One region of the Streptomyces sp. NPDC059008 genome, then DNA from elsewhere that is predicted to be linked to it. Evidence: riboswitches for the same ligand, from Rfam matches in the RefSeq annotation. Region 1 holds a riboswitch; each other region holds the start of a gene.
What was found. Region 1 has a riboswitch for cyclic di-AMP ahead of ACFWZH_RS33670 (M23 family metallopeptidase). Riboswitches for the same ligand answer to the same signal wherever they lie in the genome.
Positions count from the first base shown of each region.

Region 2: it holds a riboswitch for cyclic di-AMP, as region 1 does, so the genes downstream of both, ACFWZH_RS32480 (M23 family metallopeptidase) here and ACFWZH_RS33670 (M23 family metallopeptidase) in region 1, are expected to answer to the same signal.
Region 3: it holds a riboswitch for cyclic di-AMP, as region 1 does, so the genes downstream of both, ACFWZH_RS24365 (C40 family peptidase) here and ACFWZH_RS33670 (M23 family metallopeptidase) in region 1, are expected to answer to the same signal.

Region 1 is NZ_JBHYJC010000048.1:47,217-54,391, reverse strand. It holds gene ACFWZH_RS33685 (DNA topoisomerase (ATP-hydrolyzing) subunit A) at 1-1,735, opposite strand, end outside; gene ACFWZH_RS33680 (M16 family metallopeptidase) at 2,038-3,378, shown strand; gene ACFWZH_RS33675 (M16 family metallopeptidase) at 3,417-4,799, shown strand; cyclic di-AMP (ydaO/yuaA leader) riboswitch at 5,034-5,189, shown strand; gene ACFWZH_RS33670 (M23 family metallopeptidase) at 5,202-6,002, shown strand; gene ACFWZH_RS33665 (GntR family transcriptional regulator) at 6,185-6,874, shown strand.
Region 2 is NZ_JBHYJC010000043.1:34,598-42,030, reverse strand. It holds gene ACFWZH_RS32495 (PrsW family intramembrane metalloprotease) at 1-1,021, shown strand, start outside; gene ACFWZH_RS32490 (hypothetical protein) at 1,107-1,412, shown strand; gene ACFWZH_RS32485 (aldo/keto reductase) at 1,505-2,464, opposite strand; gene ACFWZH_RS32480 (M23 family metallopeptidase) at 2,581-3,726, opposite strand; cyclic di-AMP (ydaO/yuaA leader) riboswitch at 3,738-3,882, opposite strand; gene ACFWZH_RS32475 (DUF2332 domain-containing protein) at 4,174-5,328, shown strand; gene ACFWZH_RS32470 (PP2C family protein-serine/threonine phosphatase) at 5,411-6,553, opposite strand; gene ACFWZH_RS32465 (helix-turn-helix domain-containing protein) at 6,763-7,433, shown strand, end outside.
Region 3 is NZ_JBHYJC010000021.1:131,127-138,559, reverse strand. It holds gene bioB (biotin synthase BioB) at 1-180, opposite strand, end outside; gene ACFWZH_RS24395 (8-amino-7-oxononanoate synthase) at 337-1,563, shown strand; gene ACFWZH_RS24390 (ATP-binding protein) at 1,821-2,249, shown strand; gene ACFWZH_RS24385 (NAD(P)H-dependent oxidoreductase) at 2,352-2,945, opposite strand; gene ACFWZH_RS24380 (LysR family transcriptional regulator) at 3,175-4,092, opposite strand; gene ACFWZH_RS24375 (LysE family translocator) at 4,164-4,844, shown strand; gene ACFWZH_RS24370 (GNAT family N-acetyltransferase) at 4,910-5,557, opposite strand; gene ACFWZH_RS24365 (C40 family peptidase) at 5,615-6,088, opposite strand; cyclic di-AMP (ydaO/yuaA leader) riboswitch at 6,093-6,293, opposite strand; gene ACFWZH_RS24360 (hypothetical protein) at 6,572-6,877, opposite strand; gene ACFWZH_RS24355 (ATP-dependent Clp protease proteolytic subunit) at 6,883-7,433, opposite strand, start outside.

The sequences.
Region 1 (7,175 bases):
GATCGATCACGGAGAGCCGCAGCAGCCGGCCCAGGGACGTCACCGCGCCCACCTCCCCGCGGGTCGTCGCCGGCACCGCCGAGACGATCACATCGTGCTTGACCCGCTTGGCGTCGACGTCGAAGGGCACCTCGCCGGTGACCGTGCGCGCCAGCAGGCCCGTAGAGGACAGCAGCACCCGGCACGGGTCGTCGGAGACCTCCAGCGGCACCGCGCCGACCGAGGGGCCCGCCGACTCCAGCAGGACCGTGCGCCGGTCCGTGCTGTACTTCTTGGCGACCGCGGCCAGCTCGTTGGAGACCAGCTTGCGCAGCTCGGCGTCCGACTCCAGGATCCGGGTCAGCTTCTCGATCTCGTCCTGCAGCCGGTCGCGCTCGGACTCCAGCTCGATACGGTCGAACTTGGTCAGCCGGCGCAGCGGCGTGTCGAGGATGTACTGCGTCTGGATGTCGCTCAGCGAGAAGCGCTCGATCAGCCGCTCCTTGGCCTGCGCGCTGTTCTCGCTGGAGCGGATCAGGCGGATCACCTCGTCGATGTCCACCAGGGCCGTCAGCAGGCCCTCGACCAGATGGAGCCGGTCGCGCCGCTTGCCGCGCCGGAACTCGCTGCGCCGGCGCACCACCTCGAAGCGGTGATCGACGTAGACCTCCAGCAGCTCCTTCAGCCCCAGCGTCAGCGGCTGGCCGTCCACCAGCGCGACGTTGTTGATGCCGAAGGACTCCTCCATCGGCGTGAGCTTGTAGAGCTGCTCGAGGACGGCCTCGGGGTTGAAGCCGTTCTTGACCTCGATCACCAGCCGCAGGCCGTGCTCACGGTCGGTGAGGTCCTTGACGTCCGCGATGCCCTGGAGCTTCTTCGAGCCGACCAGGTCCTTGATCTTGGAGATGACCTTCTCGGGGCCGACCGTGAAGGGGAGTTCGGTGACGACCAGGCCCTTGCGACGGGCGGTGACGTTCTCCACCGTCACCGTCGCGCGGATCTTGAACGTGCCGCGGCCCTTCTCGTACGCGTCCCGTACGCCGCCCAGGCCCACGATCCGGCCGCCCGTCGGCAGGTCGGGACCGGGCACGAAGCGCATCAGCGTGTCCAGGTCGGCGTTGGGGTGCTTGATCAGATGGCGGGCCGCGGCGATGACTTCGCCCAGGTTGTGCGGCGGCATGTTCGTGGCCATACCGACCGCGATACCGGACGAGCCGTTGACGAGGAGGTTCGGGTACGCGGCGGGCAGGGCGACCGGCTCCCGCTCCTGGCCGTCGTAGTTGGGCGCGAAGTCGACGGTGTCCTCGTCGATCGACTCCGTCATCAGGGACGTCGCGGACGCCATCCGGCACTCGGTGTACCGCATGGCCGCGGGCGGGTCGTCGTTGCCCAGCGAGCCGAAGTTGCCGTGCCCGTCCACCAGCGGCACCCGCATCGAGAACGGCTGCGCCATGCGCACCAGCGCGTCGTAGATCGACGCGTCGCCGTGCGGGTGAAGCTTACCCATGACCTCGCCGACGACCCGGGCGCACTTGACGTAGCCGCGGTCGGGGCGCAGGCCCATCTCGTTCATCTGGTAGAGGATGCGGCGGTGCACGGGCTTGAGACCGTCGCGGGCGTCCGGCAGGGCGCGCGAGTAGATGACCGAATACGCGTACTCGAGGAAGGAACCCTGCATCTCGTCGACGACGTCGATGTCGAGGATCCTCTCCTCGAAGTCGTCCGGCGGCGGGGTCTTCGTGCTGCGGCGGGCCATCGCGGCTGCGGCTCCTTCTGCTGCGTCTACTGCCGATGTCGGGCTGCGACGTCAGGGCGACGTCGGTCAATCAGTCGGGTCAATCAGCTGGGGGATCAACCGGCGAGTATCTCTGAGTCTGACGCGGACCATTGTGGACCGCCCTACTGACAACGCCCACCGCGACTCCCCCTTCGCCTCCCGAGGGCCCCGGGCACGACGCTCGATCGGGGCCGGTCGCACGGGAACTTCGCCAGATGCCGACGCGCTTGCATACAGTGACAGAACTTCCTCGCAAGCGGATCGAAGGGACGTACATGCCCATGGGTCACACGGCCACAGAACAAGCCGGCTCCGGCGGCCTGACAGCGACCGAGCACCGGCTGGCCAACGGCCTGCGCGTGGTGCTCTCCGAAGACCACCTGACCCCGGTCGCAGCGGTGTGCCTGTGGTACGACGTCGGCTCCCGCCACGAGGTCAAGGGCCGTACGGGCCTGGCTCACCTCTTCGAGCACCTGATGTTCCAGGGCTCCGCGCAGGTGAAGGGCAACGGCCACTTCGAGCTGGTGCAGGGCGCCGGCGGCTCGCTCAACGGCACCACGAGCTTCGAGCGCACCAACTACTTCGAGACCATGCCCACCCATGAGCTGGAGCTCGCGCTCTGGCTGGAGGCGGACCGGATGGGCTCGCTGCTGACCGCGCTCGACGAAGAGTCCCTGGAGAACCAGCGCGACGTCGTCAAGAACGAGCGCCGCCAGCGCTACGACAACGTCCCCTACGGCACGGCCTTCGAGAAGCTGACGGCCATGGCGTACCCGGAGGGCCACCCGTACCACCACACGCCCATCGGGTCGATGGCCGACCTGGACGCCGCCTCGCTGGAGGACGCCCGGGCGTTCTTCCGTACGTACTACGCGCCCAACAACGCCGTCCTGTCGGTCGTCGGCGACATCGACTCCGCGCAGACGCTGGCCTGGATCGAGAAGTACTTCGGTTCGATCCCCTCGCACGACGGCAAGCAGCCGCCCCGGGACGGCGCGCTGCCCGACGTCATGGGCGGCCAGCTGCGCGAGGTCGTCGAGGAGGACGTGCCCTCCCGCGCCCTGATGGCGGCCTACCGTCTGCCGCACGACGGCACCCGTGAGGCGGACGCCACGGACCTGGCGCTGACCGTCCTGGGCGGCGGCGAGTCCTCCCGCCTGTACAACCGGCTGGTGCGCCGTGACCGCAGCGCCGTGGCGGCCGGCTTCGGCCTGCTGCGGCTGGCCGGCGCGCCGTCGCTGGGCTGGCTGGACGTGAAGACGTCCGGCGGCGTGGAGGTCCCCGACATCGAGCGCGCCGTTGACGAGGAGCTGGCCCGCTTCGCCGCCGAGGGCCCGACCCCGGAGGAGATGGAGCGCGCGCAGGCCCAGCTGGAGCGCGAATGGCTGGACCGTCTCGCCACGGTCAGCGGCCGCGCCGACGAACTGTGCCGCTTCGCCGTCCTGTTCGGCGACCCGCAGCTCGCGCTGTCCGCCGTGCAGCGCGTCCTGGACATCAGCGCCGAGGAGGTGCAGGCGGTCGCCAAGGCCCGGCTGCGCCCCGACAACCGCGCGGTGCTGGTCTACGAACCCACCGAGCCGACCGACGCCGCCGACACCGAGGAAGGGGAGGCGGACCAGTGAGCGACGCCACCAACCGCGCAGGGTCCCCCATGAGCACCATGGACTTCCACCCCCAGCCCCGGGGCGGCGCGCCCAAGCCGTGGGCCTTCCCGGCCCCCGACCGCAGCCAACTCCCCAACGGGCTCACCCTGCTGACCAGCCACCGCCCCGGCCAGCAGGTCGTCGCCGTCGAGGTCAACCTCGTCGCGCCGCTGGACGCCGAGCCCGAGGGGCTGGACGGCGTCGCCACGATCATGGCGCGTGCGCTGTCGGAGGGCACCGACAAGTACGACGCCGAGGAGTTCGCCGCCGAGCTGGAGCGCTGCGGCGCCACGCTGGACGCCCACGCCGACCACCCCGGTGTACGGGTCTCCCTGGAGGTCCCGGCCTCCCGGCTGCCGCGCGCGCTCGGCCTGCTCGCCGACGCGCTGCGCGCCCCCGCCTTCCCGGACAGCGAGGTCGAGCGGCTGGTGCGCAACCGCCTCGACGAGATCCCGCACGAGCTCGCCAACCCGGCCCGGCGCGCCGCCATGGCGCTGTCCAAGGAGCTGTTCCCGGCCACCGCGCGCATGTCGCGGCCCAGGCAGGGCACCGAGGAGACCGTGGCCCGCATCGACGCGGCGGCCGTCCGGGCCTTCTACGACGCCCATGTGCGGCCGGCCACGGCCACCGCCGTCATCGTCGGCGACTTCACCGGTGTCGACCTGGACGCGGCGCTCGCCGAGACCCTCGGCGCCTGGAGCGGCTCGACGGCCGAGCCGCTGAAGGCGGCGCCGATCGTCGCCGACGACACCGGCCGTGTGGTGATCGTGGACCGCCCCGGAGCCGTCCAGACGCAGCTGCTCATCGGCCGGATCGGCGCCGACCGGCACGACCGGGTGTGGCCGGCGCAGGTCCTCGGCACGTACTGCCTCGGCGGCACCCTCACCTCCCGGCTGGACCGTGTGCTGCGGGAGGAGAAGGGCTACACCTACGGGGTGCGCGCCTTCGGCCAGGTACTGCGCTCCACCGCCCCCGGCTCCCCCGAGGGGGCGACGGGCGCGGCCCTGCTGGCCATCAGCGGCTCGGTGGACACCGCCTCCACCGTCCCGGCGCTCCAGGACCTGTGGCAGGTGCTGCGGACCCTCGCGGCAGAGGGGCTGACGGACGAGGAGCGCGATGTCGCCGTCCAGAACCTCGTCGGGGTCGCGCCGCTGAAGTACGAGACCGCGGCGGCCGTCGCGGGCACGCTGGCCGACCAGGTGGAGCAGCAGCTCCCGGACGACTTCCAGGCGCAGTTGTACGCCCGGCTCGCGGAGACCGGCACGGTCGAGGCGACCGCGGCGGCGGTCAGCGCCTTCCCGGTGGACCGGCTGGTGACGGTCCTGGTGGGTGACGCGGCCCAGATCGCCGAGCCCGTCAAGGCGCTGGGGTTGGGCGAGGTGACGGTCGTCGGCGGCTAGGGCCGATCCGAAAGGCACGCCCTGACCGCTGCGTATGACGGCGGATCAGTTTCGAGCGACGGCTCCCGTGGTGCTCTCTGCCACGGGAGCCGCCGTATGTCCGGTTTGTGATGACTGGCTGCGCCGCTTCTTGTGGCATCCCGCACAAAAAAGCGGTTCTGTTTGGCGATCGAAAGTTGCCCCGATTAGCGTCGGTCCGGCTGTTCGTCACAACTCCGCCACAACAGTGGCACCGGACAGTCATCGCCGAGTCCCCGTACGGCGCGAGCCAGGGGAGCCGGGGACCCACACGTCCCTGGGGTGAATCGGACCCCTCTTCGGAGGAGCCCGTAGGAGACCTTCCTGCTCCGAACCCGTCAGCTAACCCGGTAGGCGAGAAGGAAGGAAAGGACAAGCCAGTACATGGCGTTCATACGTGCCACCGGGAAGCACCGTCGTGCGAGCCGCACCGCCCGCTCGACCCGCAACATCGCAGGCATAGCCACCCTCGCGGCCTCCGGCGTTGTCGCCTCGGTGGCCTCGCCGGCGCTGGCCGCCACGGACGAGGCGCGCACCCACGACACCGGTCTGCAGCAGGCCGTCGTCCTCGGTGACGAGCTCGCCAACCGCATCGAGGCCCAGGCCGACGCGCAGCAGGCCGACGCCGAGGCCGCCGCCGCGAGGGCGAAGGCCGAGGCCGTCGCCAAGAAGCAGGCCGAGGAGGCCCAGCGGCGCGCCGAGGCGGCCCGGAAGAAGGCCAAGGCCGAGCGCGAGGCCAAGGAGCGCGCCGCCCGCGAGGCCGAGCGCAAGCGCCTCAACACCTTCGTCGCCCCGATCGCCGGCTCGTACGTGTCCACCGCCTACAAGGCGTCCAGCAGCCTGTGGTCCTCGGGCAGCCACACCGGCATCGACTTCCACGCCGCCTCCGGGACCTCCGTCCACGCCGTCGGCGCGGGCACCGTCGTCGAGGCCGGCTGGGGCGGCTCGTACGGCAACAACGTCGTGATCAAGATGAACGACGGTACGTACACCCAGTACGGCCACCTGTCGTCGATCTCCGTCTCGGTCGGCGAGAGCGTCACCCCCGGCAAGCAGATCGGGCTCTCCGGTGCCACCGGCAACGTCACCGGCCCGCACCTGCACTTCGAGGCCCGCACCACTGCCGACTACGGCTCGGACATCGACCCGGTCGCGTATCTGCGCGCGCACGGCGTCAACGTCTGATGCACCGCAGCCGCCTCCGCATCGTCTGACACACCGCTTCGCCCGATGCCGGCGCCGTCCGTTGGCTAAAAAATATCCATGGATAAGCGGAGTCCGTCGGAAAAGCCGTCCCGGTCGAATAGAGTCACGGAAAAGTCGTCAACCGGCGGCTTTTCCAGGGGATTACGGCGGAGGCACGGACGATGCGAGGCCATATTTCCGCGCATGCGGTGTGCACGGCGATTCGCGAGGACATTGTCTCCGGTGCGCTGGCGCCGGGGAGCCGGCTGATCGAGGAGATCCTGGCGGCGCGTTACGGCGTCTCCAGGGTGCCGGTCCGCGAAGCGCTGCGCACCCTGCAGTCGGAGGGCTTCGTCACCACCCGCCATCACGCGGGCGCCTGTGTCGCCGAGCCCACCGAGCAGGAGGCCGCCGACCTGCTGGACATCCGCGCGCTGCTGGAGCCGCTGGGGGCCGCCCGCGCGGCCGCCCGCCGCAGCCCGGCCCACCTCAAGGTGCTGCGCGGACTGGTGCGGCTCGGACGTGAGCGGGCGCGCCACGGCAACGCCGCGGACCTGCGCCAATTGGACGGCTGGTTCCACGAGACGCTCGCCCAGGCGGCCGGCAGCCCCAGCCTGACCGCGCTGCTGACCCAGCTGCGGCGCAAGATCGAGTGGATGTACGCGGTGGAGCCGCCGGCCAGGGCCGGCGAGTCCTGGGACGATCACGGCGCGGTGCTGGACGCGGTGGCCCGGGGGGACGCCGAACGCGCCCGCGCCCTGATGGCGGCCCATATCGAGCGTTCGCTGCCGGTCTACCGGCTGCGGCGCCCGGCCAAGGTCGAGGTGAGGGATCCGAAACGGCCCGTCAACACAGCGCGTGCCCGCTCTTAACAGGGGCCCCGTATACAAAGAGGTGTGCGGGGGAATGGCACGCGCAGGGGAATGGGCGCGAAGGCCGCATGGCGACTTTTCCCGTAAGGGCGCCGTTATTCCGCCCGGCGTGCACCCGTATTCGGATTTCCTGTGCTTCCGGACCGGGCGCTGAACCGTACGGCCTTTTCTGAAGAATTGATTCAGTCGCGGCGGCGCATGGTGCCCTGGTAGGGCAATTCAGGCGGGATACCGGCCGGGGTGAGGAACCGCGATCGCAGCGAAACGGCCCCGCCGCGGCGACCGGTTTCCGGTGTCCGCG
Region 2 (7,433 bases), on a different contig from region 1:
GCTCGACCGCATCGAGCCCGAGCCCTGGCGCAACCTCGCGTTCGCCTTCACCTGGGGCGCCTGCGCCGCCACGTTGGTCGCGCTGCTGGCCAACGGCTTCGCCACCGACTGGCTGGCCGCCAATATCGCCTCGACGTCCCCCACCGAGGCCGAGGCCTGGGGCGCGACGGTGATCGCCCCGGTCGTCGAGGAGCTGGTCAAGGCCGCCGCCGTCCTCCTGCTCTACCGCTTCCGACGGCACGACTTCGACGGCATCACCGACGGCATCGTCATCGCCGGCATCACCGCCACCGGCTTCGCCTTCACCGAGAACGTCCTCTATCTGGGCAACGCCTTCGGTCAGGACCAGTCCATGGGCCACTCCGGCCTGGACTCACTCACCGCCGGCACCTTCTTCGTCCGCATCGTCGTCTCCCCCTTCGCGCACCCGCTGTTCACCATCCTCACGGGCCTGGCCTTCGGCATCGCCGCCACCCGCTACCCCCGCCGCCGCCCCGCCCGTATCGCCCTCGCCGCACTGGGCCTGCTGACCGCCGTCCTCCTGCACGCCATCTGGAACGCCGCCTCCACGCTGGGCGACCTCGGATTCCTGGTCGTCTACGGGCTCTTCATGGTCCCCGTCCTCCTCGCCCTGACCTGGCTGGCCGTCTGGACCCGCGGCCAGGAACTGCTCTCCCTGCGCGGCTACCTCGCCCCTTACATCACCGCCGGCTGGCTCGCCCCCACCGAACCCACCGCCCTGTCCTCCCTCACGACCCGCGCCCTCGCCCGCGACCTGGCCCACCGCGCCCAGGGCCCCGCCGCCGCCCGCGCCGTCACCGAGTACACCGCCCTCGCCACCGCCCTCTCCTTCCACCGCCGCCGCGCCCACCTCACCGGCCCCACCCCCGACTTCACCACCCGCGAACGACACCTCCTGGAGCACCTGCGGCACTACCAGCCGTGGGGGCGCCCGGCCCTGACGTGCGCGCTGGGACAGAGGGACGGGGACAGCGGGCCGGGCGCACCGGCGGACGCGTAGGCGCGGCTGTCACCCCGATCGCCACCCCCGCGAGGAACGCCCGCGCGTAGGCTCGGGGGAGTTGACCTGGATCGGGAGGATTGTGATGGCCGGCGTACCGACGAGTGTGGTTGCGGCGAGTGGGCTGTTGGGCGGCTACGGCGTGGCCCGGTGGACCAAGAAGCGGCCCCTGGGTGGGGTGGCGCTCGCGGCGGCGGGGGCCGTGGCGGCCAAGGGGTGGCAGGAGAAGGCCGGGGCCAAGACCGCGGCGGCGTTGAGTGGGGCGTATGTGGCGGCCTTCGTGGGGTCGCATCCGCTGGCGAAGAAGATCGGGGCCTGGCCTTCGGTGTTCGCGGTCGCGGGCGGGGTCGCGCTGGCGTCGTGGGCGGTGGTCGACCGTCGGGGGAAGTGAGGCCGGCGACCGGCGCGGGCGCGAGGCGGGGTCGGGGCGGGGTCGGGGCATCGTGCGTGCCCCGGCCCCGCCCCGTCCACGCCGTGGGTGGATCAGGCCGAAGCCTCGGTCAGGAGGGTGAGTTCGGGCTCCGTGAGGGTCAGGTCGGCGACGGCCAGGAGGGGCGCCAGCTGGCTGACCGTACGGGCGCTGGCGAGGGGCGCCGCGACGGTGGGCTGGGCGGCCAGCCAGGCGAGGGCGACGGTGGCGACTTCGGCCTCGTGCGCGGCGGCGACCGTGTCGAGGGCCTGAAGGACGCGCAGCCCGCGGTCGGTGGCCAGGTGCTGGCCGGCCTTTGCGGAGCGGGCGCTGGCGACATCGGTGCCCGGGCGGTACTTGCCGGTGAGGAAGCCGGAGGCAAGGGCCCAGTACGGGATGGCGGCCACGCCCTCGCGGGCCGCCACGTCGGCGAGTTCGCCCTCGTAGGTGTCGCGGGAGACCAGGTTGTAGTGCGGCTGGAGGGCGACGTAACGGGCCACGCCCTCGCGGGCGGAGAAGGCCAGGGACTCCGCCAGGCGCCGCGCGGAGATGTTGGAGGCGGCGATCTCACGGACCTTGCCGGCCTGGACGAGCTCGTCGAGGGTGCCGATGATCTCCGAGACCTCGACCGATTCGTCGTCGTAGTGGGTGTAGTAGAGGTCGATGTAGTCGGTGCGCAGACGGGTGAGGGACTCGTCGACCGCGGACTTGATGGTGGCCGGGCTCAGGCCCTTGTAGTCGGGGTGGGCGCCGACCTTGGTGGCGACGACGACCTCGGAGCGATTGCCGCGGGAGGCCATCCAGTTGCCGATGACGGTCTCGGATTCGCCGCCCTTGTTGCCGGGCACCCAGGCCGAATAGGCGTCGGCGGTGTCGATGAAGTTGCCACCGCCTGCCGCATACGCGTCGAGCACGGCGAACGACTCGGCCTCGTCGGCCGTCCAGCCGAAGACGTTGCCCCCGAGGGCGAGCGGGGAGACGGCGAGCGAGCCGAGGTTCCGGCGGTTTTGGGGGGTGGGGTGTGTCGAGGTCATACGTGGTTGCAGCGTGGTGAGGGAGGGAGTTATTCCGCGGGAGGAGTGGCCTCCCGCGGCGCGCTCGGGCCGCCTTTCGGCAGGCCCTCAGGCGCGTCTCCCTGCGGGCCGGGCCGTCAGACGTTCACGCCGTGGTCGCGCAGCCACGGCATCGGGTCTATCGGGTCGCCGGCGCCGGGGCGTACCTCCAGGTGGAGGTGGGGACCGGTGACGTTGCCGGTGGCGCCGACGCGGCCGATGACATCGCCGGTGTTGACCTTGCCCGAGGTCTTCACCATCGAGGACAGATGGCAGAACCACAGCTCGGTGCCGTCGTCGAGGGTGAGGACGATGCGGTAGCCGTACGAACCGGCCCAGCCGGCCTGGGTGATGGTGCCGGAGTGCACCGCCTTGACGGGCGTACCGGTCGGTGCGGCGAAGTCCTGGCCCGTGTGGTCGGCGGCCCAGCGGTCGCCGGCCTGACCGAAGCTGGCGGTGAGGGTGTAGGAGGAGACGGGGGCGATGAAGCTCTTCGCCAGTTGGGCCAGGCGCTCGGCCTCCGCCTTCCGGCGCGCCTCCTCCTCGGCCTTGCGCTTGGCCTCCAGCTCTGCCGCCTTCTTGGCCGCCGCGGCCTTGTCCGCCGCGTCCTGGGCCGTCTTCTGGGCCGCGGACGCTTCCGTCGCCGCCTGCTTGATGGCGGCGCCCTCGGCCGCTTCGCGGGCCTGCTCCTCGGCGGCACCCTGCTGCGCGTCGGCCTGCTGGAGGATGCGGCTGCGCAGCGCCTCGCCGGCGTTGCCGCCCGTACCGGTCGTGCCGGTCTGGGTGACCTGGGAGAGCGGACCGGCGGCGACGGTGTCGGCAAAGTCGCCTCCGGAGTCCGCCGCGGCGGAGTCGGAGTCGGATATGAGGCCGCCGAGCCCCGGGAGGGACTCGGCATCCGGAAGGCTGTCGGAGATGTCGTGGGCCATGCCGCCGATGTCGGGCATGGATATCGGGACCGGCGGACGGTCCTCGGCGGTGGCCATGCCACCCGCGCCGACCGCCGCGATGACGCCGACACCCAGGACCGTGCCACTACGGGCGAGTCCGCCGCCGCGCTGCTTGGCCACCCGGTGCTTGCCACGGGCCGGTCGGAGCGACTCCTCGGTGGGATTCCACTCCTCCCACGGGCCGTCGCCGTCGATGCCCGCCATGCCCTGCGGATCACCCGGGCCTTCGAAGGCGCCTCGGTCGTCGAGTCGGTATGCGGGCGAAGCCTCGGGGGCAGGCCTGTTGGACGCCACGGGGGCGCACTCCTTTCCTTCCTTCTCGCCTACCGGGTTAGCTGACGGGTTCGGAGCAGGAAGGTCTCCTACGGGCCACTCTGGCGGAGGCGCCCGATTCACCCCAAGGTGGTGGTTCCCCGGTTCCCTTGGTGCAGTTCGAAGTGCTGGAGATGCGTGAAAAGCGCGTGCGGGATTCGGCGTCGGCGCGCGGTGCCGCCTCTTGCGACGGCTGGGACGACCGCGCTGCGTTATCGGACAGTAATAGAAGTCGCGACTGTTTTCCAAGCCTTCCCGGGAACCCTTATTCGTTCCGCATGAGGTTTGGCCTGGACTTTTTCGGTCACCATGCCCACAAAACGGGCGAGTTGCCCCTGCACCTCTAAACGATCTCGCGCTGATTGTGCGTCAGTCGTTATGCGGAGGGGCGCCCCCCAGTTACGGAACGTGAGGGCGTAACGTCGGATCATGGTCGTCAACGTCGAGAGCGCGGGGAGCACCGTGAGCTCCGGAAACGTCAAGGGCGGTATCGGCCGGAGCGCGGCGGCGGATGTGGCGGAGCGCTACCGGGAGTTCTCGTGGCGGGAGGCTCGGGGACGGTCCGACGCCCATGCGGAGCTGACCGCGCGGATCAGCCAGGACCCGGAGTTCTGCGATCTGCTGTCGGGGTCGCTGCCGGCCGGCAACAAGCAGCAGCCGAACCTCCTGCTCGCCGCCGTCCGCCAGCTCGACGGCCCGCACGCGGAGCAGGGCCCGCGCGGCGAGGCCGCGTACGGTCGCTGGCGCGAGTGGACGGTCCGGCACTGGGACGAGGTCCGCGCGGTGATCATGCAGCGCGCCACCCAGACCAACGAGCCGGCCCGCTGCGCCACGCTGCTGCCGCTGCTCGCCCGTCTGCCGCAGCCGCTGGCGCTGCTGGAGGTCGGCGCGTCGGCCGGGCTGTGTCTGCATCCCGACAGCTACCGGTACCGGTACGAGTCCGCCACCGGGTACGCGGGGCAGCCCGCGGGCGGCCCGCGGACCGTCGAGGTGGGGGCGCCGGACGGCCCGGTGGTGTTCGGCTGCCGTACGGACTGGGCGCCCGAGGAACTGCCCGGCCGGCTGCCGGAGATCGTCTGGCGGGCCGGAATCGATCTGAACCCGCTCGACCCCGTGGGCGCACCGGACGATCTGCGCTGGCTGCAGTCGCTCGTCTGGCCGGGCGAGGGCGAGCGCGCGGCGCGGCTCTTTGCCGCCGTCGAGGCCGTACGGGCGGCGCCGCGGCCGCGGATCGTACCCGGCGATCTGATCGACGAGCTGCCCGCGCTGGCCGCCGCGGCACCGCCCGAGGCGACGCTGGTCGTCTTCCACAGCGCGGTGCTGAGCTACCTTCCGCCCGCTCGCCGCGAGGAGTTCGCGCGCCTCGTGCGGTCGCTGCTCGACGGGCGTCCCGGCGGTGGGCACTGGATCTCCAACGAGCACCACTCGGTCCTGCCGTGGATCACCGCGCCGGAGCACCTCTCCGGGCGCCCGGAGGACGGACGGCTGACCCTCGCCCTGGACGGGCGGCCTCTCGCGCTCACCGGCCCGCACGGCGAGAGCCTGCACCGACTTCCGGGCACGGAACCCGGGACGAGGACGTAGGCGCAAGCGGCACAGCGGGGCGGGGCGGCCCCGTCCGTGCCCGGCCCCGCCCGATCGGCGGCCCGGTGCTCCTCGCCCCGCCCTACTCCCCCATGGGCCGCTGCACCGCCAGCAGGGCCATGTCGTCCGCCGACGCCCCGCCCGTATGCAGTGCCACATCCTCGACGAGGGTGTCCAGGAGGGCGTCCGGACCGGGGAAGCGGCGGCCCCGCAGCCGGTTCGAGGGGTTGTAGAAACGGCCGCGGAAGTCGCGGGCCTCGGTCATGCCGTCGGTGAAGAACAGCAGCAGCGAGCCGGCCGGCAGGAACGTCTCGTCCGACCGGTCGGGCCAGCTCGCCACCTCGCTCATCCCCAGGGGCAGCGCCGGCGCCGCGGGGGCCAGCTCGCGCAGCCCGCCGTCCGGGGTGAGCATCAGGGGAGCCGGGTGGCCGCGGTTGAGGACCCGCAGTACGGGCCGCCCGTTGGCGGGGATCTCGGCCAGCACGGCAGTGGTGAACCCCTCGAACCGGTCCAGCCCTCCGCGCCGCCTGCCCTCCCGCTGCAGCGCCCGCTCCAGCCGGCCGGCCACCGCCTCCAGGGTGGCCTCCTGCTCCGCCGCCTCCCGGAAGGCGCCGATGACGACCACCGCGGCCTCCACCGCCTCCAGGCCCTTGCCGCGCACATCGCCGACGATCAGCCGCACGCCGTGCGGGGTGTCCTGCACCGCGTAGAGGTCGCCGCCGATCCCGGAGTCCGCCCGCGCGCCCACGTAGCGGGCGGCGATCGCGAGCCCGGCCAGCCGCTCGGGCGGCAGCGGCAGTACGGCGCGCTGGGCGGCCTCCGAGACGTCCCGTACGGACGCCAGATGGGCATCGCTGGTCCGTACGACCCGGTTGATGCCCAGCGCCAGCAGGGCGACGACGAAGACCGTGGCGATCTCCGTCACCGACTCGTGGTAGTTCGGGGCGGCGCTGCGGTACGTCACGCCCCAGACCTCGCCGGCCATGGCGGCCACGGCCGTGCCGGCGGTGGCCGCCAGCGACAGGAGCGGCGCCGCGACCAGCGGCGCGGCGGAGAAGAAGGGGGAGGCGGTGTAGCTGGGCGGTGTCCCCAGGTCGAAGGCGAGGCCGGCGGCGATCAGCAGGGCGGGGAGCCAGCGCGCCAGGCGCCGCACCGGCGGGGGCATCCGCTCGCGGCGCGCCCGCCGCTCCCCGTCGCCCGTAGGGGGCCCGTCGACCTGCCGCATCCGCACCGGCCTCTTCCGCTCCCGCCCGTCTTCCGTACGAGCAGCGTCGTGTCGGCCGCCTCGACTCCCCAAGGGTTGCCGGTAGGGGGGCCCATGGCGAGTCGTCGGGGGCCGGACGGGTCACGGGCCGGGCCACGGCAAAGACGTTCATCAGACGCTTATCCGGGTCCGTGATCATCCCCTTGGGCGTGCAGCTTGGAGGGGGAAACATGCTGAACGAGACGGTTTTCCGGAGTGAGGACGTGCCGGCGGCGGACCGGTTGTCCTACTGGGCGGAGCGCATGGAGCAGACCCATGCTCCGATCCATCTGAGCAGCGACCACGCCCACGACTTCCGGGCCGTCCAGCGCGTGCTGGACCTCGGCGCCGTGTCCGTGTGGCCGGCCACGGTCCCGCAGGTGGTGATGCGGCGCACACCGCGGCTGATCCGGCAGTCCGACCCGGAGCTCTACCACCTCTCCTTCGTCGTGGCCGGGACGGGGACCGGCAGGTGGGGCGACCACGAGGTCGTGTACCGGCCGTCCGACCTGGTCATCAACGATTCCTCGCTGCCGTGGGAGATCCGCGGCGGCAGGGCCTCGGTCACCACGGTGGGGGCGGAGATCCCCAAGGCGCTGCTGCCCCTGCCGCGCGGCGGGGCCCGTCGAACGGTCCCACGGCGCCTGCCGACCCGGTCGGGGATCGGCGCGCTGCTGGCGCAGTTCCTCCTCCGGCTGAGCGCGGACACCACCCCCTACCAGCCCTCCGACGGCCCCCGGCTGGGCACGGTCCTGACCGACCTGGTCACCGCGCTCCTCGCCCACACCCTCGAAACCGACAGCGCCCTCCCACCGGACACCCGCCGGCGGACCCTCATGCTGCGCATCAAGCGCTTCATCCA
Region 3 (7,433 bases), on a different contig from region 1:
GAGGTTGACCAGATAGTTGAGCTTGACCCGCCGCCCGAACCACTGGCGGCGCACCTTTCCGGCCGCGGCCACGACATCGAGCAGTTCGTCATCGGAAGTCGCCAGCACGGCCAGCGCCTCTTCACGGGTCGGCAACTCGCGCCGCAGTCCCTTGTCCACCAACGTGTTCAGCAGGTCCATGGCGTTGATCCTGACGTACGCCACCGCCCCCGGCCAAGGAGGATTCCCACAACGAGCGGCGATCGGGGTGTGTGTATCGCCACACTGTGTGCGTGCGGAACGACCGCTAACGTCTATCGACAGCCCACAATCGAGGCCGAACGACTAAGGACGCCGATGCCGCAGGACTCCGCCCCGCCGCTGCTCCGCGGCACCCCGCCCGAGCCCCGCGCCGGGCACTCGGCCGCACCGTCCCGCAAGGCGTACCACACGGCCTTCGACTGGATCGACGCGGCACACGCCGAGCGCCAACGGGCCGGCCTCGTCCGCACCCTGCGCCCCCGGCCCGCCGACTCCCCGCTGCTCGATCTGGCCAGCAACGACTACCTGGGACTGGCCCGCCACCCCGAGGTCACCCACGGCGCGGCCGAGGCCGCGCACCGCTGGGGCGCGGGCGCGACCGGTTCGCGTCTGGTCACCGGCAGCACCGAGCTGCATGCCCTGCTGGAGGCGGAACTCGCCGCGTTCTGCGGCTTCGAGGCCGCTTTGGTGCTGTCGTCCGGCTATGCCGCGAATCTCGCAGCCGTCACCGCACTCACCGCTCCCGGCACCCTGGTCGTCTCCGACGCCGGCAACCACGCCTCCCTCATCGACGGCTGCCGCCTGTCCCGGGCCCGTACCGAAGTCGCCCCGCACGCCGATCCCGAGGCCGTACGCACCGCGCTGACCGGCCACGACGGCCGGGCGCTGGCCGTCACCGACTCGGTGTTCTCGGTCGACGGCGACGCCGCGCCGCTGCCCGCGCTCGCCGAGGCCTGCCGGACCAGCGGCGCCGCGCTGCTCGTCGACGACGCACACGGCCTCGGCGTCCTCGGCGACGGGGGCCGCGGCGCACTGTCGGCGGCCGGACTGGCCGGTGACGGCGATGTGGTGGCCACGGTGACCCTCTCCAAGTCGCTCGGTTCGCAGGGCGGTGCGGTGCTCGGCCCGGCCCGGGTGATCGAGCATCTGGTCAACACCGCCCGCTCGTTCATCTTCGACACCGGCCTCGCCCCGGCGGCGGCCGGCGGTGCGCTCGCCGCGCTACGGCTGCTGCGCCGCGAACCGCAGCGCGCCACCCGCGCCGGACAGGTCGCCCGCGGGCTGCACGGCCGGCTCACCGCGGCAGGCCTGGCGGCCGTGCGGCCGGACGCCGCGGTGGTCTCGGTGCGCGCCCCGTCGCCGGAGGCCGCGGTCCGCTGGGCCGCCGACTGCCGTGCCGCCGGCCTCGCGGTCGGCTGCTTCCGGCCGCCGTCCGTACCCGACGGGATCTCCCGGCTGCGGCTCACCGCCCGGGCGGATCTGACGGACCGCCAGATCGACCGGGCGGTCGGGACGATCGTGGCCACGGCGCCCACGGGCTGAGTCGACCGGCGGACGGTTGCCCGCGGGCCTCGCCACAGGGATCCCACGCGCCCCAAATCCGTTCTCCCGTGGCAGAGTTCACCGCATCGAGCGACAGAAATCTGTATAAGTTGGTGGATCGAGCACCACACCGGCAGCATGGGTGGCAGTCTGGCGCACAGCAGAAGTCCGAGGCCGAATCGGTGTCCCGAGCGGCATCCCCAGCACCCTGGTCAGCGGACCGGAGCCGGCCTCGGTGGGAAAGGGACGGCGTCGCGATGGCAGACCACCAAGAATCGTCACTCACCCTGCCGAGCGCCCCGGACTCGGTCGTCCTCGCCCGCCGGCACACCCTGGCGGTGCTCGCCGAATGGGGCCTTCCCGCCGACACCGAAACCGCCGACTCCGTCCGGCTGATCGTCTCCGAACTCGCCACCAACGCGGTCCAGCACACCTTCGGCCAGTCCCCGACCTTCACCGTCGAGCTGCGGCTCGACCGGGACGAGGTGCTGCGGGTCGGCGTCACGGACAGCCATCCGCGCCGGCCCCGCCGGCTGCCCGCCGCGGTCCAGCAGGACAACGGCCGGGGCATGGTCATCATCCGCTGCCTCGCGGCGGAGGCCGGCGGCCGCCTCTCGGTCGTCCCCACCGAGTGCGGTGGCAAGACGGTGTGGATCACGATGCCGTGGCAGGTCACGGTCCGCTGACAGCGCGGCGCTGCGTTGCAGGAACCTTTCGCTACGGGGTGCGGGGCCCGGCGCCACGGCTCCGACGCGGGGGCAGGTGCCCGGCGCCGCCGCGTGCCACGGTCAGGCCAGCAGCGCGGCGGCCTCCCGGCGTGCCTGGTGCAGCCAGGTCGCACGGGTCTCCTCGGCCGAGTCGGTGACAGTACGGAAGACGGCCCGGCGCACGTCGGTGACGCCCACGTACGGCAGCACGCACGCCGCCCAGATCCGGTGCAGCGGATCGCCGAACTCGCCCTCCTCGCGGTCGGCGGGGGTGTCGGAGGTGTTCAGGACGAGGGCCCGGCGGGCGTGCAGCAGCCCGGCGGGCTCCCCCTCCGGGGTACCCAGCTTGTAGGCGACGCCGGGTGCGAGCACCCGCTGCACCCAGCCCGTGAGGACCGCGGGCGGCATGCCCCACCAGTTCGGATGGATGAACACCAGGGAGTCGAGCGTGGCCACCTCCGCCCGGTGCAGTGAGACCTGCGGGTCCTGGGAGGACGGCGCCGACCCGACCGTTCCAGTCTCCTCGGGGGAGAGCAGCGGTGCGAAGCCCTCCGCGTAGAGGTCGTGTGCGAGCACCTCGCACCCGCGGTCGCCCAGCTCCGCCACGACGGCGTCGAAGAGGGCGTGGTTGAAGCTGCCCGGGCGCGGGTGGGCAAGGTACACACCGATACGCATGGTTCGTCCCCCGGTCGAGATGAGCGGTCAGCGGCCGCCGGTCCGTGGGGCTGGTCTGCCTCCGCGCCGACTCGGCCGAGCGTCATTATCCGTGAGCGGCCGAACAGGTGGGCGGTTTTCGGGATCAGGCCGTCCCTCAGCCGTCCCTCGGCCGTTTCGCGGCTGGGTCGCCGGCGTCGGCGGTCCCAGGGTGGTCGGTGCGCACCGGCCAGGCGGGGCGTTGCGGACACTACGGGGCGCTGGTGTGGCGGCTGAAGGCTCCGTGCAGCAGGGCGCGCAAGGTGTCCGCGGCGGGGGTGCCGCCGCCGGGGCGGTAGGCCACCGAGATCCGGCGGCGCAGCTCCGGCGGGTCCAGCCGGCGGACGCCCAGCGGGGTCATCGAGTCCTCCGCCATCATCTCCGGGACCACCGCCACCCCGAGTCCCGCGCTCACCAGCGCACACACCACCGCATAGCTCGGTGACTCGCAGCGCACCGCCACACTCGCCCCGGCAGCCGCCAGCGCCGCCTCCACCTCGCGCCGGTTGGGGTTCGCCGGAGCCGTGCTCACCAGCGGCTGACCGGCCAGCTCGGTCAACGGCAGCCGTCCGGAGCCCGCTGTCAGGGCATGGCCCGGCGCGGTGACCAGTACCAGCTCCTCGGTCAGCAGGGGATCCAGCAGCACCCCCTCCGGCGGCGGCATCGCCGGACCCGGCACATATTCGTGCGTCAGCGCCAGATCGACCTCGCCCAGCGCCACCGCCTCGGTGGCCTGCGGTGGTACGTACTCCGTCACGCTCAGCTCCACATCGGGGTGGGCGCGTCGGAACGAGCTGAGCGCGGGCGGCAGCAGATGGGTGCCCGCCGTCATGAACGTGCCGATCCGCAGCCGCCCGCCGGACAGCCCCGTCAGCACGGACAGCTCGTGCCGGGCCTGCTCCAGCTCGTCGAGCACCCGCCGCGCGCGTACGAGCAGCAGCTCACCGGCCGCCGTCAGCCGTGCCCCGCGATGGTGGCGTACCAGCAGTGCGGCGCCGGCCTCCCGCTCCAGCTTGGCGAGCTGCTGGGAGAGCGCGGGCGCGGTGTAGCCCAGCCGGGCGGCCGCCCGGGTGATCGAACCGGCCTCCGCCACCGCCACCAGCGCGGCCAGCCGCGTGGGGTCGTACATCACCACCTCTTTAGGCCCCCCAAGAAGATTGTCCATACCCATCAAAGGCCACGGCCGGCGAAGCTGCTCCTATGGACGGACAGCTGATCGCCTTCACCGGAGTCGCCGCGGGCATGGTCACCATGCCGGGCGCGGACTTCGCGGTCGTGGTGCGCAACGCCCTCGACTCGCGCCGGGCGGGGGTGGCGACCGCCGTCGGGGTCGCGGGCGGGCTCTTGGTGCACACCGCGCTGGTGGTCGCCGGGCTCGCCGCGGTGCTGGTCGCCGTGCCCGGTCTCTTCGGCGCCGTCCAACTCCTCGGCGGCGGATATCTGCTGTACCTGGGAGGGCGCGCGCTGATCGCGGCCCGCCGCCCGAGGGCCGCCGACGCGGAGCCGCCGGCCGGCCCGAACGCCGATGCCGCCGGCGTCGCGCCCTCCGCCGGCGCCCGTCCGGCCGTCCCGCTGGGCGCCGCGCAAGGGCTGCGCCAGGGCTTCTTGACCAACGCGCTCAATCCCAAGGCCCCCGTGCTCTTCCTCAGCCTGCTGCCGCAGTTCGTTCCGGCGGGCCAGCCGGCGCTGCCCCGTACGCTGCTGCTGGCCACGATGGTCGTGGTGATGGCGCTGGTGTGGTTCCCCGCCGTCGCACTGCTCGTCGACCGGCTGGGCACCTGGCTGCGCCGCCCGCAGGTCGCCCGTGTCCTGGAAGCCGTCACCGGCGCGCTGCTGAGCGCCCTGGGCGGCATCCTGCTCGTCGAGCTGCTGGTCGGCTGAGGGGAGCCGGCCGGTCCACGGGGGCGTGCGCGGGCCCGGCCGCGGTCCGTGTGGGCCGCCGGAGTTCAGCCGCGGCCGCCGTACGGCACCATCAGCACCTCGGCACCCACCGGGACGAACCCGGCGCCCAGTATCCCGCGCACGCTGCGGGCGTTACCGGGCGCGACCTGTGCCCACAGCAGTTCGCCGGCCGGAAGGAGATGCCGGGCGGCCCGCGCCAGCCTGCGGCCCAGACCGCGCCCCTGGCCGCCTGCCTCCACCTCGACGGCCAGCTCCCAGCGACCGGCCACACCGCGGCCGATGACCAGTGTCCCGCCGTCGGCGGTCGTCCAGGCCCGCACCTCGTCGCGGTGGCGCAGCGCGCGGGTTATCCGCGGATGGCTCCGGTCCGTCGTCTCCACCAGCTCCAGCGGCGGCGGACCGGGCAGGGCTTCGGCGACCGTCGTCATATCGATGTTGTTGGCCTCGCGCCCCACCCGCTCGCCCAGAGCGGTCAGAAACGGCGGGCTGAGCGGCCCGGCGAGATCGCCGGGCGCTATCCGCTCATGGACCCATGCGGGCTCCACGTCCGCGAACACCACGGCATGGCAGGTGAAGGACGCCACGCCGATGTCGCGCGGGGACGGCTGGGGCAGGACCGTCACCGATCCGTCCGCGGGCGGGAAGCCTCCGCGCGCCGCGGCCGTCAGCAGCTTGCTCAGTTGCCAGGTCACTCCGTCAAACTACCGAGCCCCACTGACAATTGACCAAGCGTGAGGCGAAGCCGCAGGTCAGCCCACTCGCCCATACGAGATCGCGGAGCTGAAGATCCTCGCCAGCCGCACCACGTCGCCGGTCTTGGGCGCATGCCACATCCGGTCACGGCCCGCGTAGATGCCGACGTGGTAGACGCCGCGGGCCGAGTGGAAGAACACCAGGTCCCCGCGTCTTCGGGAGGAGGCCGGGACGTGCCGGGTCTGGTCGTACTGCGCGGCGGCGCTGCGTGGCAGGGCCCGGCCGACGCGCTTGAACGAATACAGCGTCAGCCCCGAGCAGTCGAAGCGGTACGGCCCCTCCGCGCCGAACTCGTAGGGGGAGCCCTGCTTGGAGGCCGCGACCCGCACCGCATGCGCGGCGACGGACGCGGCCTCGGCGTCGGTGGTCGCCCCCGGGGCGAGGGTGGTGGCGCCGAGGGTGGCCATCGTCAGAGCGGAGACGGTGGCGGCGCGGGCCAGCAGATGCGGCGTATGCGTGCGCACGGTCATGCGCGAACCCTTCGTCAGCCGCCTGCGAAGGAAGACCTGTCGGGTTCGGGCAGGCGAAGATGCCCGGCCGTGCGTACGGCTTCACCCCAAGGAGTCCGTCGGCCGTGTTGGCCCGGACCCCGTCCTGCTCGGGTCCTCCGCTCCCGCCGGTCCACACCGTCGACCGGACATCCGGTACGGCGGCGGGATTAGGCGCCCGTCCGGACCGCCCCGTCGCTGTGGCGGGGTCTTGTCGTCGAAGGGATCGTCACGCACCCACCACCCGAATTCCGAGCTGAAAATGCCGTATGTGAGATGGGTCACATTTGGGCCGAATAGGGGGAATTGTTCCTTCAGGTGGCGGGGTGCCCGGTGTCGCGGTCCCGGGACCTGGGGCGAAACATGGGGACCGGAGGAATTCTCTCCGCCCCGCGCAATTCGTCACCTCCTCGCAAAAGCCGTGGACGCTACGCCGTCCGAGCAACCCGGGTCGGGCGTGTCGGGTCACCGCTCCCCGGGCGGCACGGCGACCAGTTGGGACCGCCGCTCGCCGTCCAGGACCCGCAGCGCCCGGCCGAGCGTGTCGTGGTGCATCTCGCTCTCGCCGCGGTTGTGCATCAGCGTCAGGGCGTCCCGCAGTCCGGCGGCCTTGCCGACGAGCGCCTGCGCGGCCCGCAGGCCGCTGTAGGTGTGGCCGCCGCGGGCCGGGTTGATGCGGCCCAGCAGATCGAGCACCTCCAGGTAACGGTCGATCAGTTCGCCCTCGGCGCGCGTGAGGGCGGGCAGTGGCGGTGGCTCCGGTGGCAGCATCCGGCTCACCGCGTGACGGGCTGGAGGGACGACTGCTTGCGGTTGCGGGTGAGCCCGTCGATCAGTCCGTACGCCTGCGCGGCCGGGGCGTCGAAGATCTTGTCGCGCTCGATGTCGGTGGCGATCCGCTCGGGGGTCTGCCCGGTGTGCCGCGCCAGCATCTCCACCAGCATGTCGCGGCCGCGCAGCATCTCCTCCGCCTGGATCTGGAGGTCGGTGGCCTGCCCCTGGATGGGTTCGCTGAGCGACGGCTGGTGGATCAGCACCCGGGCGCCGGGCAGCGCCAGCCGCTTGCCGGGGGCGCCGGCGGCCAGCAGTACCGCGGCGGCGGACGCGGCCTGCCCCAGGCAGACCGTCGCCACGTCGCACGACACGAAGCGCATCGTGTCGTAGATGGCGGTCATCGCGGTGAGGGAGCCGCCGGGGGAGTTGATGTAGAGCGAGATGTCCTGCTCCGGCGCGGCGTGTTCGAGGTGGATGAGCTGCGCCATGACGTCGTTGGCGGAGGCGTCGTCCACCGGGGTGCCCAAGAAGATGATGCGCTCGCTGAGCAGCT